DNA from 3 places in the Streptomyces sp. ML-6 genome. Region 3 is predicted to be linked to each of the others. Evidence: riboswitches for the same ligand, from Rfam matches in the RefSeq annotation. Region 3 holds a riboswitch; each other region holds the start of a gene.

Region 1 (5,190 bases), 4.7 Mb from region 3:
GTGGAACGGGATCTGCTCCGTACTGCCCGGCCGGACGAGGTTCACGACGACCCGGGTGCCGCCCGCCGTGAACGAGGCGGTGACGGTGGTGTCGGTGAGGTCCGTGCGGATGCCGGAGACCGCTCCGGGTGCGAGCCGGAGGGCGAGGTCCGCCGCGTGGATCCCGTAGAAGAAGATCCCGTCGTACTCGCTGTCGGGGTCGGCCGGCCCGGACACGACGACCAGGTGCGGTGCGCCGTTCGCCGCCGCCCGGGCCGCCAGCTCCTCGGTGTCGGGGATCCAGCGGAGCGCCGAGGACGAGGTGAGCGGCGCGCCGTGGGCGAGCGCGGTGTCGATCATCGCCCGGGCGTCCTCGACGGTGCGGGCGAGCGGCTTGTCGACGAACACCGCGAGGCCCTCGGACAGGAAGGGAATCGCCAGGTCGCGGTGGCGCGTGCCGTACCGGTCCGCGACGACGACGGCGTCGACCAGTCCGAGCAGCCCGGCGGGCTCGTCGACGATCCTCGTGATCCCGCCGGTGGCCGCCAGGGCGTCGTTGCGCGGGCCGTGCCCGCCGCTGAGCGCCACGACGCGGGCGTCGCCGCCCGCCCCGTCGATGTTGAGGTGGCGGACGATCTGGTCGACGTGGCTGCTGTCGGTGCCGACGATCCCGATGCGCATCCGGAGACGTTCCCTTCATCGGTGGCGGCGACCCGCCCGCCCGTGGTGCGGCATCGAGTCTCGCACAGGGGGTGGACGGCCCCGCCGCCCGGTACCGCGCTCCGCCCACCGGGACGGCGACGTGCCGGAACCGGGCACCCCGGGCCCGCCCGAATCGGGCGTCCAGGGGCCCATCGGAGCCGGGCCTTCAAGCAGTGCCGGGCATTCAGGCGGTGCCGGGCATTCAGGCGGTGTCGGCCGTCGCCTTCGTCGCTGCGGCCAGATACGCCAGTACCAGAGGGCGTTCGTCGTCCCGGCGGGCGGCCACCGCCAGCCGGGACGGGGAGATGCCGCGGACCGGTACGGCGGTCACCTCGTCCCGGACGACCAGCGGGGCGTTCCCGGCGGCCAGCAGGACCACCCCCTGACCGTTGACGACCGCCGCGTGGGTCTCCTCGGCGCTGCTCACCACCCCGCCCACCCGCCCCGGGCGTCCAGGGCCAGCCAGTAGTCCCGCAGCGGACCGGCCTCCGGTGGAAGGGCGAGGAACGGCTCGTCGAGGAGGTCCGCGAAATCGACCGCCCCCTCGTGGTCGGCCGCGGCCCGCACCGCCAGGGGGTGCCCCTGCGGCAGCGCCACCAGGCGGACGGTGCAAGGCGGCGACGGCACCCAGCCCGGGGACCCGGCGAAGGCCGCGGCGGCGATCCGGCTGGCCCTGGACGCCGAGCGGACCCCGCTGCGACTCGTCCTCGGCGGCGACGCGGTGGACGCCGTCGTCAGGCACCTGGACTCGGTGCGGGCCGAGCTCGCCGAGTGGGAGAAGGTCTCCCGGGGAACGGACTTCGACCCGCGGTGACGGCAGGCACGGTACGGGGGTGACGGCAGGGGCCGCCCGCGGTGACGGCAGGGGCGGTACGGGGCGTACGGGGCCGTCCGCGCAGGTGGCCGGCACCGCGCGCCGGCCCCTGCACGCGCGGGCGCGCGGGCGGGCGCGCGGGCGCGCGGTGCGTCCCGCCCCCTCCGGGCGTGCTTGTCACCACCCCGGGTCGGGCATTACTGTCGCCACGCCTTGGTGAACGGGAAATCCGGTGTGATACCGGTGCGGCCCTCGCCACTGTGATCGGGAAGTCCGGCTCCAGCCCCCTGCGGGCAGCCACTGGGTCCTCGGACCCGGGAAGGCGGAGCACGGGCGGTGGTACCCGTCAGCCAGGAGACCGGCCAAGGCGCGTCAACCATCCACGAGGTGCTGGAGAGGGTCTACTGAGCCATGCACATAGCCGAGGGCTTTCTGCCTCCGGCGCACGCGATCGCCTGGGGCGTCGCGTCCGCGCCGTTCGTCGTACACGGAGTACGGTCACTCACCCGTGAGGTCAAGGAGCACCCGGAGAGCACCCTGCTCCTCGGCGCCTCCGGGGCCTTCACCTTCGTCCTGTCGGCCCTGAAACTCCCTTCGGTGACCGGGAGTTGCTCGCACCCCACGGGCACCGGGCTGGGCGCCATCCTCTTCCGGCCGCCGATCATGGCGGTGCTCGGCACCATCACCCTGCTCTTCCAGGCGCTGCTGCTGGCCCACGGCGGCCTGACCACGCTCGGCGCCAACGTCTTCTCGATGGCGGTCGTCGGCCCCTGGGCCGGGTACGGGCTGTACCGGCTGCTGCGGCGGTTCGACGTGCCGCTGATGGTGGCGGTGTTCTTCGCCGCGTTCGTCGCCGACCTCTCCACCTACTGCGTCACCAGTGTGCAGCTGGCGCTGGCCTTCCCCGACCCGAGCAGCGGTTTCCTGGGCGCGCTCGGCAAGTTCGGCTCCATCTTCGCCGTCACCCAGATCCCGCTCGCGGTGAGCGAGGGGCTGCTGACGGTGGTCGTGATGCGGCTGCTGGCGCAGTCCAGCAAGGGGGAACTGACCCGGCTGGGCGTGTTCCCGGCCGTCCGGGCGGACCGGACCGGCACGCCCGAGGGAGTGGCCCGATGAGCCGTAACGCGAAGATCAACGCCCTGTTGCTGCTCGTCGTGGCCGCGCTCGCGGTCCTGCCGCTGGCGCTCGGCCTCGGCGACCACAAGGAGGAGCCGTTCGCGGGCGCCGACGCCGAGGCGGAGACGGCGATCACCGAGCTCGAACCGGACTACGAACCCTGGTTCTCGCCCCTGTACGAACCGCCGTCCGGCGAGATCGAGTCGGCGCTCTTCGCCCTCCAGGCGGCGCTCGGCGCGGGTGTCCTCGCCTACTACTTCGGGCTGCGCCGGGGCCGCCGCCAGGGCTCGGAACTCGCAGGGGCGCAGGGGCAGGCACGGCGGGATCCCGAAAGCGCGCCCGTCGGTACCGGGGACTCCCCCGCCGAGGGAGCCTGAACCCGCGGTGCTGCCGATCGACGAGGCGGCGCACGGCAACCGCTGGCGCCGCCGTCACCCCGTGGACAAGGCCGTGCTCGGACTCGGGCTCACCGTGCTCGCGATCTCGCTGCCGCCCTGGCCCGGCGCGGCGCTCGTCCTGGTGACGGCGCTCGTGCTGCTGACCGGTCCGGCGGGCGTGCCGGGCCGGCGGCTGTGGCGGGCGTACCGGGTGCCGTTGGGTTTCTGCGTGACCGGGGCGGCCACCCTGCTGGTGCGGGTCGGCGGCCCCGACGGGTTCGTGGCCCTCGCCGACGACGGGCCGGTCCGGGCGGGGGAACTCCTGCTGCGCACCTCGGCCGCCTCCCTGGGGGTGCTGCTGTTCGCCTTCACCACGCCCATGTCCGACCTGTTGCCGCGCCTGGTGCGGGCCGGGGTGCCCGCGCCGGTCGTGGACGTCGCCCTGGTGACGTACCGCATGAGTTTCCTGCTGCTCGACTCCGTGCGCCTGATCCGTCAGGCGCAGGCGGCCCGGCTCGGGCACACCACGCGGGCCGCCGCCTGGCGTTCCCTCGGCGGGCTCGGCGCCACCGCGTTCGTCCGGGCCTTCGACCGGGCGGCGCGGCTCCAGGCCGGGCTCGCCGGCCGGGGCTACGACGGCACCCTGCGCGTCCTGGTGCCCGAGGCCCGGGTCTCCGTCCCCTTCACCGCGGCGAGCCTCGCGCTGCTCGCGGCACTGACCGTCCTCACCTTCGTACTGGAAAGGCCGCTGTCATGAGCGAGCCCGCCGCCCTGGTCGCCCTGCGGGGCGCGTCCTTCTCGTACGAGGACGGGCCGACCGTGCTCGACGGGCTCGACTTCGAGGTGCGCGAGGGGCGCGCGCTCGCGCTGCTGGGCCGCAACGGCAGCGGCAAGACCACCCTGATGCGGCTGCTCAGCGGCGGGCTGCGGCCGCGCACCGGGCGACTGACCGTCGAGGGGAGCCCCGTCTCGTACGACCGCAAGGGGCTGACCCGGCTGCGCACGACCGTGCAGTTGGTGGTGCAGGACCCCGACGACCAGCTCTTCGCCGCGTCCGTCCTCCAGGACGTGTCCTTCGGCCCGCTCAACCTGGGCCTGTCCGACGCCGAGGTGCGGGCGCGCGTCGACGAGGCGCTCACCGCCCTGGACATCGGCGCGCTGGCCGACCGGCCCACCCATCTGCTGTCCTACGGGCAGCGCAAGCGGGCCGCGATCGCCGGTGCCGTCGCCATGCGGCCCCGGGTGCTGATCCTCGACGAGCCGACCGCCGGGCTCGACCCGGACGGCCAGGAGCGGCTGCTCGCCACCCTCGACCGGCTCCGTGCGAACGGCACCACCGTCGTCATGGCCACCCATGACGTCGATCTCGCCCTGCGCTGGGCCGACGACGCCGCACTCCTCACCCCGTCCGGCGCACACCTCGCCCCGGCACCCGCCGCCCTCGCCCGCACCGACCTGCTCCAGCAGGCGGGGCTGCGCCTGCCGTGGGGCATCGCGGCGGCCGAACTGCTGCGCACGCACGGGCTGTTGGCCGAAGGCACCACCGGTCCGCGCACCCCGGAGGAACTGGCCGCCCTGGTGCCCGAGGCCCCGGCCGACCGCTGATCCGGCGCGGCACGAGCCCCCGGCTCATCCGCCGCGGCGGGCCTGTTCCCCCAGGTCCGAGAGCAGATCGTCGAGCACGGCCTCCTCCTCGACCCGGATTCCGTGCTCGGCGAGGGCGCCGGCCAGGTCCGGGTCCCACGGGGTGGCGACGGGTGCGCCGGTCAGCCGCTGCGGCTCCGTCACCCGGGCCAGGGCGGCCAGGTAGTCGGCCGCCCCGAAGCGCCAGGGCCGCCACGCGACACCGCGCCCCAGCGTCGCGGCGATGCGCATCCCGCCCCAGTCGAAGTCGCCGTGGTGGAGGAACCCGGCTCCCCTCCCGGACAGGCCGCGCAGCAGGGCGAGCGCGGCGGCCGAGGGCTGCCCCTGGAGGCACACCATGGGCGGGCACGCCGGGCCGAAGGCGTCGGCGGCGGCGGACAGGACGGCCGGGTTCTCGCAGACGTACACGGTCCCCGTTCCCGGGAGGGCGCCGCTCGGGGCGTGCCGGGCGAGCGAACGCAGCGTCAGGACGGCGGGCTCCCCCTCGTCGGCCGCCCAGTCGAGGGCCGGTGTCCCCCGCAGGTTGAGGGTCAGGACGGTCGACGACACGTCGTCCCT
Region 2 (5,190 bases), 3.9 Mb from region 3:
CGGAACCAGTAGACGTACGCGAACGCGCCGTAGAAGAACAGCCCCTCGATGCACGCGGCGAAGCAGATCAGGTTCAGCAGGAAGCGGCGCCGGTCGGCCTTCGTCTCCAGGCGCTCGATCTTCTCGACCGAGTCCATCCACCTGAAGCAGAACTGCGCCTTCTCCCGGATCGAGGGGATCTCCTCGACCGCGTCGAACGCCGCCGCCCGGTCGTCCGGATCGGGCAGGTAGGTGTCCAGCAGCGTCAGATAGAACTGGACGTGCACGGCCTCCTCGAAGAGCTGCCGCGACAGGTACAGCCGCGCCTCGGGGGAGTTGATGTGCTTGTACAGCGTCAGCACGAGGTTGTTGGAGACGATCGAGTCACCCGTGGCGAAGAACGCGACGAGCCGGCCGATCAGGTGCTGCTCGCCCGGCGACAGCTTGGCGAGGTCGGCCACGTCGGAGTGCAGATCGACCTCCTCCACCGTCCAGGTGTTCTTGATCGCGTCCCGGTAGCGCTCGTAGAAGTCCGGGTAGCGCATGGGGCGCAGGGTCAGTTCGAAGCCCGGGTCGAGCAGGTTCTTCTCTTCGTTGGCGGTCATTACTGGCAGGCCTCGCAGGACTCGGGGTTTTCCAGGGAGCAGGCGATCGCGTCCGCGTCGGGCGCCGGAACCCGCGGTACGGGAACGGGGGCGGCGGCCGACGCGGCACCGGACGCCGCACGGGCGATCCGGGTCGCCGGGCGCGAACGCAGGTAGTACGTCGTCTTCAGCCCCTGCTTCCAGGCGTACGCGTACATCGAGGAGAGCTTGCCGATCGTCGGCGTCTCCATGAAGAGGTTCAGCGACTGGCTCTGGTCGAGGAACGGGGTACGGGCCGCCGCCATGTCGATCAGACCGCGCTGCGGGATCTCCCACGCCGTGCGGTACAGCGCCCGCACCTCCTCGGGGATCCAGGCGAAGCCCTGCACCGAGCCGCTCGCCTCGCGCAGCGCCTCCCGGGTGCGCGCGTCCCACACCCCCAGCCGCTTCAGGTCCTCCACCAGGTACGCGTTGACCTGGAGGAACTCCCCGCTGAGCGTCTCGCGCTTGAAGAGGTTGGAGACCTGCGGCTCGATGCACTCGTACACGCCCGCGATCGAGGCGATCGTCGCCGTCGGCGCGATGGCCAGCAGCAGCGAGTTGCGCATCCCGCTCCGTGCGACGTGGGCGCGCAGCGCGTCCCAGCGCTCCGGCCAGTTCGGCTCGACGCCGTAGTGGTCGGGGTGCAGCACCCCGCGCGCGGCACGGGTTTGCTCCCAGGCGGGCAGCGGGCCCGAGCGCTCGGCCAGCTCGCAGGACGCCTCGTACGCGGCGAGCATGATCCGCTCGGAGATCATCGTGGAGAGCGCACGGGCCTCGGCGGAGTCGAACGGCAGCCGCAGCTGGAAGAAGACGTCCTGGAGACCCATGGCGCCCAGGCCCACCGGGCGCCACCTGGCGTTGGAGCGGGCGGCCTGCTCGGTCGGGTAGAAGTTGATGTCGACGACCCGGTCCAGGAAGGTCACCGCGGTGCGGACGGTGGCGTCCAGCCGCTCCCAGTCGATGGCGCCGTCGACGACGAACGCGCCGAGGTTGACCGAGCCCAGGTTGCAGACGGCCGTCTCGCCGTCGTCGGTGACCTCCAGGATCTCCGTGCACAGGTTCGACGAGTGGACGACGCGGCCCGGCTCGGCGGTCTGGTTGGCGGTCCGGTTGGCGGCGTCCTTGAACGTCATCCAGCCCTGACCGGTCTGGGCGAGGGTGCGCATCATCCGGCCGTACAGCTCCCGGGCGGGCATCGACTTGCGGGCCAGCCCCTTCGCCTCCGCGGCCCGGTACGCCGCGTCGAAGTCGTCGCCCCACAAGTCCACCAGCTCGGGCACGTCGGCGGGCGAGAACAGCGACCAGTGGCCGTCCGCCTCGACCCGGCGCATGAACTCGTCCGGGATCCAGTGCGCCAGGTTGAGGTTGTGCGTGCGCCGCTGGTCCTCGCCGGTGTTGTCCCGCAGCTCCAGGAACTCCTCGATGTCCGCGTGCCAGGTCTCCAGGTAGACCGCGGCGGCACCCTTGCGCCGGCCGCCCTGGTTGACCGCGGCGACGGAGGCGTCGAGCGTCTTCAGGAACGGCACGATGCCGTTGGAGTGCCCGTTGGTGCCGCGGATCAGCGAACCCCGGGAACGGATGCGGGAGTACGGCAGGCCGATGCCCCCGGCGTGCTTGGAGAGCCGGGCCACCTGGTGGTAGCGGTCGTAGATCGAGTCCAGCTCGTCGAGCGGGGAGTCCAGCAGGTAGCAGGAGGACATCTGCGGGTGCCGGGTGCCGGAGTTGAAGAGGGTCGGCGAGGAGGGCAGGTAGTCGAGCCGGCTCATCAGCCCGTACAGCGCCGCGACCTCGTCCACGGCACGCGGGGAGTCGTCCTCGGCGAGCCCGGACGCGACCCGGAGCATGAAGTGCTGCGGCGTCTCGACGACCTGACGGGTGTGCGGGTGACGCAGCAGGTAGCGGCTGTGCAGGGTCCGCAGCCCGAAGTAGCCGAAGCGGTCGTCGGCGCCGTCGGCGAGCGCGCGCTCCACCAGCGCGTCGAGGGCGTCCGCGTTGCGGGCGACGAAGCCGGCCGTGCGGTCGGCGATCAGGCCCTCGCGGTGCCCGACGGCGACCGAGGCGGAGAAGGAGACGGCGCCCTGGCCGGCGGCCTCGTCCGCGATGGCGCGGGTCAGGAGCCGGGCGGCGAGCCGGGAGTAGGCGGGGTCCTCGGAGATCAGTCCGGCGGCGGCCTCGGTGGCCAGCGCACACAGCTCGGCCTCGTCCGCCCGCGCGCTGCGGCCGCGCAGTGCGGCGGCGGCGACGCGCCCGGGGTCGGTGTCGGGCAGATCGGCGGTGAGGTCGGTCAGGGTCCGCAGCAGCGCGGCCCCCGGTCCGTCGTGTGCGGCTGCCCCGGAATCGGCGGCCGTGGACGCGGCGACCGAAGCCGGATCGGCTGGCGCGATGGTCACGTGGTGCTCTCCCTCGCTCGGCTCGGGGCCGGCGGGGGAACGGGGCGGCCGTGCGGGCACGCACCCGGGACGGGACGGCGCTCCGCACGGCGTCCGCCGGCCCAACCGCGAGGCCCGGACGTCTGGCGCCCGGATCGGTCGAGCCGGACGCACTGTCGGCAGGTCCTCGGACTTGTCCGGGGTGCGCGAATGCGCACTGAACACACCGTTGCGGGACAGTTCCGGATTCGCACCGGATTCCCCTGCGGCGACAGCGAGGATGAGCATACATGTGGGGGCAGCCCGATGAAGCAGCCCCCAGATGTTGTGTCGGTCAGCTCGGTCCGGACCGGCGGGAAGCGCCCTGCGGGCCTTCCGGAAACAGCGGACGGCCCGCTCCCGCCGCCCTTCGGGAAGGGGCGGGAACGGGCCGTCACGGGGCGTCAGTGGCCGCCGGGCGCCCCCGCCGTGGCCGGCGGGAGCTCGGCGGCGACACCCGGATCGCCCGCGTCGGCCGTGTAGTCGGACGGCGAGGTCTCGTCGGTCCCGGCGGGCGCCTTCATGGCGTTCAGGACCAGGGTGAGCACCACCACGACCACCGCGTTCAGCACGAACGCGGTGAGACCGATGTAGCCGATCTCGCCGATGCCGGGGATCTCCGCGGACGAGCCGCCGAAGTGCTCCTGCGTCGGCGAGGCGACCCCGTACGCGGCCACCGTCCCGTACACCATGCCGACCGCCCAGCCCGCGAGCAGCGCCCAGCGGTGGAACCAGCGGGTGAACAGGCCGCCGACCAGGGCCGGCATCGTCTGGAGGATCCAGATCCCGCCGAGCAGCTGGAAGTTGATCGCGACGGTCTTGTCCATCGTGAGGACGAAGGCGAGCGCCCCGACCTTGACGAGCAGCGAGACCAGCTTGGAGACCTTGGTCTCCTGCTCCGGGGTGGCGTCCGGCTTCAGGAAGTCCTTGTAGATGTTGCGGGTGAAGAGGTTGGCCGCGGCGATCGACATGATCGCGGCGGGCACCAGGGCCCCGATGCCGATGGCGGCGAACGCGACGCCGGCGAACCAGTCCGGGAACATGTTCTCGAACAGCTGCGGAATGGCCAGCTGCCCGTTGTCCACCTTGATCCCGGCGGCGATCGCCATGAAGCCGAGCAGCGCCAGCAGGCCCAGCATCAGCGAATACAGCGGCAGGATCGTGGTGTTGCGCCGGATCACGTCACGGCTGCGGCTGGAGAGCGTCGCCGTGATCGAGTGCGGGTACATGAAGAGCGCCAGCGCCGAGCCCAGGGCCAGGGTGGCGTATCCCCAGTGGCCCGCCTCGCCCGGTGCGAGCGCGCCGCGCGGCTTGCCGGTGTCCGGGTTGGTCTGCGAGAACGCCTCGCCCGCCTTGGCGAAGATGTCGTCGAAGCCGCCCAGCTTGATCGGGATGTAGATGATCGCCACCGCGATGACCAGGTAGATCAGCCCGTCCTTGACGAACGCGATCAGCGCGGGGGCCCGCAGCCCGGAGGAGTAGGTGTACGCGGCGAGCACCGCGAACGCGATCAGCAGCGGCAGGTCCTTGATGAACCAGTGGGTGTTCTCGCCGCCGCCGACGCCCATCACGTCCAGCACCGCCTGGATGCCGACGAGCTGGAGCGCGATGTACGGCATCGTGGCGAGGATGCCGGTGAGGGCGACCGCCAGCGACAGGCCCTTCGAGCCGAACCGTCCGCGCACGAAGTCCGAGGTGGTGACGTACCCGTGCCTGTGCGAGACCGACCACAGCCGGGGCAGGAAGGTGAAGATCAGCGGGTACACGAGGATCGTGTACGGCACGGCGAAGAAGCCGGCCGCGCCCGCCGCGTAGATCGCCGCGGGAACGGCGACGAAGGTGTACGCGGTGTACAGGTCGCCGCCGAGCAGGAACCAGGTGACCCAGGTGCCGAACGACCGTCCGCCCAGGCCCCATTCGTCGAGACTGGCCTCGTTCTCCGCCTTGCGCCAGCGCGCCGCCATGAACCCCATGACCGTGACGGCCACGAAGAAGAAGATGAAGACGCCGAGCGCGACGCCGTTCACACCGTCCTTCATGAGGAAGAACCCCCCTTGCGGGCGCGCTGGTCACGCTGCCACAGCTTGTACGCGACCATCGTGAGCGCGGTGGAGATCAGCACCCAGAGCATCTGGTACCAGTAGAAGAACGGGATGCCGATGAAGGCGGGGTCCACC
Region 3 (5,190 bases):
CCGTCCGGATCCGGGTCCTCGTCCCCGCCGCCGTTCTGCTCCAGCGTGTCGTCGAGCTTGTCCTCGTCCAGCCCCGGCGCGTCGAACGGGTTGCGCCTGCGGCGGTGGGGGAGCGCGAGCAGGGCGGCCTGCCGCACGTCCTCGGCCAGCACGTCCGTGCGGCCCGCCCACGCGGCCAGCGCGGTGGCGGTCCGCGCCATGACGATGTCCGCGCGCATCCCGTCGACCTCGAAGGCCGCGCACGTCGCCGCGATCTGCCGCAACGCCCCGTCCCCGAGCCGCACTTCGGGCAGCAGCGCCCGCGCGGCGGCGATCCGCTCCCGCAGGGCGCCCTCCTCGGCGGCCCACTCGGCGGCGAAACCCCCCGGGTCGGCGTCGTACGCCAGGCGCCGCCGCACGACCTCGACCCGCTGGTCGGTGTCGCGGGACGCGGCGACCTCGACGGTCAGCCCGAACCGGTCGAGCAGCTGCGGACGCAGCTCGCCCTCCTCGGGGTTCATCGTGCCGACGAGCAGGAACCGCGCCGCGTGCCGCACGGAGACGCCCTCGCGCTCCACGTACGAGGCGCCCATGGCGGCGGCGTCGAGCAGGACGTCGACCAGGTGGTCGTGGAGCAGGTTCACCTCGTCGACGTACAGGATGCCCCGGTTCGCGGCGGCCAGCAGGCCGGGCTCGAACGCCTTGACGCCCTCGGCGAGCGCCCGCTCGATGTCGAGCGCCCCGACCAGCCGGTCCTCGGACGCGCCGACGGGCAGCTCCACCATCCGGGCCCCCCGCGACACGCCGTCCCCGGCCTCGTGCGGGCCGTCCGGACACGCCGGGTCGGGCGACGCCGGGTCGCACGAGAAACGGCACCCGGGGACCACCGGGACGTCCGGCATGAGCGCGGCGAGCGCCCGCACGGCGGTGGACTTGGCGGTGCCCTTCTCGCCCCGCACCAGCACCCCGCCGACGGCGGGCGACACGGCGTTCAGCAGCAGCCCGAGCCGGAGGTCGTCCTGTCCGACGATGGCGGTGAAGGGGTACGGCGTACTCACGGTGCCTCCTTGGGGGAACGAGGGGGTGGCGGTCCCGCCGGTGTCCGGGGAGCCGGGGCCGGGGCCGGGGCGGCGGCCCGGACCGACGGCACCGCCCGGGGCGTTCCCGGTGCGGTGCCCGAAGGGATGGTTCATGCGCGCGTCCCGGATGCCGCGGGCGCGCCCGGCGGGAGGAAGGGCAGGCCCGACGGCGCGCCCGACTCGATGAGCCGCAGCAGCGCGTCGGTGTCGGCGTGTTCCTCGATCAGGTCGCCGAGCCGGTCCAGCTGCTCCTCCCGCAGCACGCCGAAGACGGTGTCGGGGGCGGGCACGAAACGCCGGCCCGCAGCCCGCGCCACCTCGGCCAGGAAGCGGCGGCGGAACGCGTCGCTCTCCAACGAGCCGTGCCAGTGGGTGCCCCACACGGCGCCGACCCGGCACCCGTCCAGGAACGGCTCCCCGCCGCGCACGTCCGCGACGCCGTGGTGGATCTCGTACCCCTCCACGGGCGCGCCGAGCGCCTCGCCGACGGGGCGGGCGAGGGTCTTCTCGCGGTCGAAGCGGATGCGCACGGGCAGCAGGCCCAGGCCCTCGACCCGGCCCGCACGGGACTCGACCTCGTCCTCGATGTGCTCGCCGAGCACCTGGAAGCCGCCGCAGATGCCGAGGACCGGCAAGCCCTCGGCCGCGCGCCGCACCAGCGCGTCGGCGAGACCGCGCTCGCGCAGCCAGGCCAGCGCCTTCACGGTGCCGCGGGTCCCCGGCACCACCACGAGGTCGGCGTCGGACAGCTCCTCGGCCCGGTCCACGAACCGGACGACGACGCCGGGTTCGGCGGCCAGCGCGTCCACGTCGGTGAAGTTCGACATCAGGGGCACCGCGCACACCGCGACCCGCAGCACGTCCTCGCCGTGCGGCGGGGCGACGACCGACTCGCGCACGGCGCCGCGCAGCGAGACCCGCAGGCCGTCCTCCTCGTCGATGCCGAGGCCGTGGGCGAAGGGCAGCACCCCGTACGTCCCCCGCCCGGTGAGCCCGCGCAGCATCTCCAGGCCCGGCTCCAGCAGCGACACGTCGCCGCGGAACTTGTTCACCAGGTAGCCCGCGATCAGCGACTGGTCCTCGGGGGCCAGCAGCGCCGTCGTGCCGAAGAACGAGGCGAAGACCCCGCCGCGGTCGATGTCGCCGACCACCACCACGGGAAAGCCCGCCGCCCGCGCGACGCCCATGTTCACGATGTCCGTGCGCCGCAGATTGATCTCGGCCGGACTGCCCGCCCCTTCGCAGATCACCGCGTCATACGTGCCCCGCAGCTGCTCCAGGCAGTCCACGACCGTGGAGAACAGCGCCTCCTGCCGGCCGCCGTGGTAGCCGCGCGCGCTCATCTCGCCGACCGGCCTGCCCATCAGGACGACCTGGCTGGAGCGGTCGCCGCCGGGCTTGAGCAGGACCGGGTTCATCAGCGCGGACGGCTCCACCCGGGCGGCCCGGGCCTGCATGGCCTGGGCCCGTCCGATCTCGGCGCCCTCCTGGGTGACGAACGAGTTCAGCGACATGTTCTGCGCCTTGAAGGGCGCCACCTTCACGCCCCGGCGCACCAGCCAGCGGCAGATGCCCGCGGTGACGACGCTCTTGCCGGCGTCGGAGGTGGTTCCGGCGATCAGCAGCCCGCCGCTCATGGGTTTCTCCGTCCTGGAGTGCGAGATCCTGGGGTGCGAGGGCCGAGGACGCGAGGTCCTGCCACGTCCGGCACGGCCGTCCGGCGGCCCGCGATCCGCCGGGCGGCGAGCGACACGCCGAACCGGCCCGCCACGCACACGCCCAGGGCCAGCACGCCCACCCGGCGCGACAGCCGCACCGCGCGCTCGATGTCCGCGCCCTCCACCGCCCGGCCGGCCTCCCCGTTGAGCACGGGACGGTGCTCGACCCGGCCGCCGTACGCGAGGGTCCCGCCGAGCCGTACGCCGAGCGCGCCCGCGAACGCGGCCTCCACCGGGCCCGCGTTGGGGCTCGGGTGCCGGCCGGCATCGGCCCGCCAGGCCCGTGCCGCCGCACCCGGACGGCCGCCCGCGGCCACGGCGAGCAGGGCGGTGAGCCGGGCGCCGGGCCAGCCCGCGAGGTCGTCGAGGCGGGCCGAGGCCCAGCCGTAGCGCCGGTACCGGGGCGACTTGTGGCCGACCATGGCGTCCAGGGTGTTGACGGCCCGGAAACCGGCCAGCCCCGGCACCCCGCCCAGCGCGCCCCACACCAGGGCGCCGACCACGGCGTCGGAGGTGTTCTCGGCCACGGACTCCACCACGGCGCGGGCGATCTGCGGCCCGTCGAGGGACTGCGGGTCGCGCCCGCACAGATGCGGCAGCCGTTCGCGGGCCAGCTCGATGTCGCCGGCCGCCAGGGCGTCGCCGATGGCCCGTGCCTCGCGGCCCAGGGACGTGCCGCCGACGACGGACCAGGTGGTGGCGGCGGTCAGCGCGAGGGAGGCGGCGGGGCGGTCGCGCAGGGCGCGGGCGACCAGCGCGGCACCGCCCGCGACGCCTCCGGCGCAGACGAGGGCGTGCAGCGCGCCCCACCCGCGGTGGTCGTGCCACAGACGGCGCTCGACGTTCGCCACGGCCCGCCCGAACCCGGCCACCGGGTGCCCCCTGCGGGGGTCACCGAGCAGCAGGTCGCCGAGCAGACCGGCGGCGGCGCCGTACGCGAAGACGCGGTCGGCTCGCACGCTCAACCGGCCGTCGTGCCTCGGAGGATCCCGGTACGGGCGGCTCTCGGCGAGAGCGCCCCGACGACGGACGCACGGCAGCCAGGCATGGCGATATGTCCTCACTCAGGGTCCGCGCCCTGGTTCGACGTGACCGGCGACGAGAGTCTCCTGGCTCCCGGATCCGCGGTTCCCCCGGCCTTCCAGCCCGCTCGCGCGTGCCGTGACTTCCGGTGTTGGGGGACCGCTCCCCGGTGACAGTGGCGGGACCGCGCCGGATTCGCACCGGCTTCCTCTGCTGTCGCCGTGATTGGCTCCGGCAGTCCACCACGCCCCGCGAACGCCCGTCAACCTGCCGTTGACCTGCGGCGGCGCAGTGTGCTGAGACCCACATCGCCCCGGGCGCACGGCGAAGGGCCGGACACCTCGCGGGTGTCCGGCCCTCCGTGACGCGCGTGCTCGGACGTCACGTATGCGCTCGGACGTGATGCGTGCGCTCGGGCGTCACGTAGGCGCTTGAACGTCACGCATGTGCTCGGGCGTGACGCGTGTGCTCAGGCGACGATGAGGAAGATCCCGTACGCGACCGCCGCCACGCACAGCGCGAAGCAGACGTACGCCCCGGCGCGGGCCAGCAGCACCGAGCCGCCGGAGCCGCCCTGCGCCGCCGGTTCGGCCTGCTTGGAGAGGCCGACGATGCCGAGGGTGAAGAGGCCCACCAGGGCGACGGTGACCACGAGGGAGACGCCGAACACGGAACCGAGGGCTGCCCAGTCGATTTTCATGCTGATTCCTTAGACGGCCGGCCTGGACGGCCCGCTCAGACGGTGGCGGGTCGCGCCGGGTCCTGGGTGGTGGTGGTTGCGGCCGGGGCCACGATGGTGGCCGTGAGGTTCTGGACCGGTGCCTGGGCCGTGGTGGGCGGCGGGCTGACGGCGGCGATGGCCGTGGTGACGACGCCCGCGGGCTCGACGTCGCCGTCCGACGGGGCGACGTCGCCGTGGCCGACCGGCTTGCGGCGCGAGATCAGCCAGATCGAGCCGGAGCCCGCGACCAGCAGCGCCGCCACGACGACGACACCCCAGGTGCCCTGCTTGGTGAGGAGTTCGGCGCCCGCGCCGACCAGGCCGGCGGCCGGGAGGGTCAGGCCCCAGGCGACGAACATCCGGGTGGCGGTGGACCAGCGGACCACGCCGCCCTGCCGGCCGAGGCCCGCGCCCATCACGGCGCCGGAGCAGGACTGGGTGGTGGAGAGGGAGAAGCCGAGGTGCGAGGAGGCCAGGATGACCGTGGCCGCACTGGTCTGGGCGGCGAAGCCCTGCGGCGGCCTGAGGTCGGTGAGGCCGCTGCCCATGGTGCGGATGATGCGCCAGCCGCCCAGGTAGGTGCCGAGGGCGATGGCCAGACCGGCGGACACGATCACCCAGACCGGGGGGTTGGAACCGGGGCTCAGGACGCCGCCGGTGACCAGGGCCA

The links. Region 3 has a riboswitch for cobalamin ahead of OCT49_RS06650 (cobalamin biosynthesis protein). Riboswitches for the same ligand answer to the same signal wherever they lie in the genome.
Region 1: it holds a riboswitch for cobalamin, as region 3 does, so the genes downstream of both, OCT49_RS27660 (energy-coupling factor ABC transporter permease) here and OCT49_RS06650 (cobalamin biosynthesis protein) in region 3, are expected to answer to the same signal.
Region 2: it holds a riboswitch for cobalamin, as region 3 does, so the genes downstream of both, OCT49_RS24105 (ribonucleoside-diphosphate reductase subunit alpha) here and OCT49_RS06650 (cobalamin biosynthesis protein) in region 3, are expected to answer to the same signal.

The regions. Positions count from the first base shown of each region.
Region 1 is NZ_JAOTIK010000001.1:6,247,641-6,252,830, reverse strand. Features, by position in the region: gene OCT49_RS27675 (Gfo/Idh/MocA family protein) at 1-660, opposite strand, end outside; partial or broken gene OCT49_RS27670 (LysR substrate-binding domain-containing protein) at 884-1,284, opposite strand; partial or broken gene OCT49_RS27665 (short-chain dehydrogenase/reductase) at 1,274-1,495, shown strand; cobalamin riboswitch at 1,693-1,876, shown strand; gene OCT49_RS27660 (energy-coupling factor ABC transporter permease) at 1,907-2,611, shown strand; gene OCT49_RS27655 (energy-coupling factor ABC transporter substrate-binding protein) at 2,608-2,988, shown strand; gene cbiQ (cobalt ECF transporter T component CbiQ) at 2,996-3,745, shown strand; gene OCT49_RS27645 (energy-coupling factor ABC transporter ATP-binding protein) at 3,742-4,593, shown strand; gene OCT49_RS27640 (TIGR02679 family protein) at 4,618-5,190, opposite strand, start outside.
Region 2 is NZ_JAOTIK010000001.1:5,410,069-5,415,258, forward strand. Features, by position in the region: gene OCT49_RS24100 (ribonucleotide-diphosphate reductase subunit beta) at 1-584, opposite strand, end outside; gene OCT49_RS24105 (ribonucleoside-diphosphate reductase subunit alpha) at 584-2,995, opposite strand; cobalamin riboswitch at 3,136-3,262, opposite strand; gene mctP (monocarboxylate uptake permease MctP) at 3,418-5,052, opposite strand; gene OCT49_RS24115 (DUF3311 domain-containing protein) at 5,049-5,190, opposite strand, start outside.
Region 3 is NZ_JAOTIK010000001.1:1,501,943-1,507,132, reverse strand. Features, by position in the region: gene OCT49_RS06660 (putative cobaltochelatase) at 1-1,037, opposite strand, end outside; gene OCT49_RS06655 (cobyric acid synthase) at 1,169-2,695, opposite strand; gene OCT49_RS06650 (cobalamin biosynthesis protein) at 2,692-3,735, opposite strand; cobalamin riboswitch at 3,880-4,009, opposite strand; gene OCT49_RS06645 (hypothetical protein) at 4,269-4,499, opposite strand; gene OCT49_RS06640 (inorganic phosphate transporter) at 4,535-5,190, opposite strand, start outside.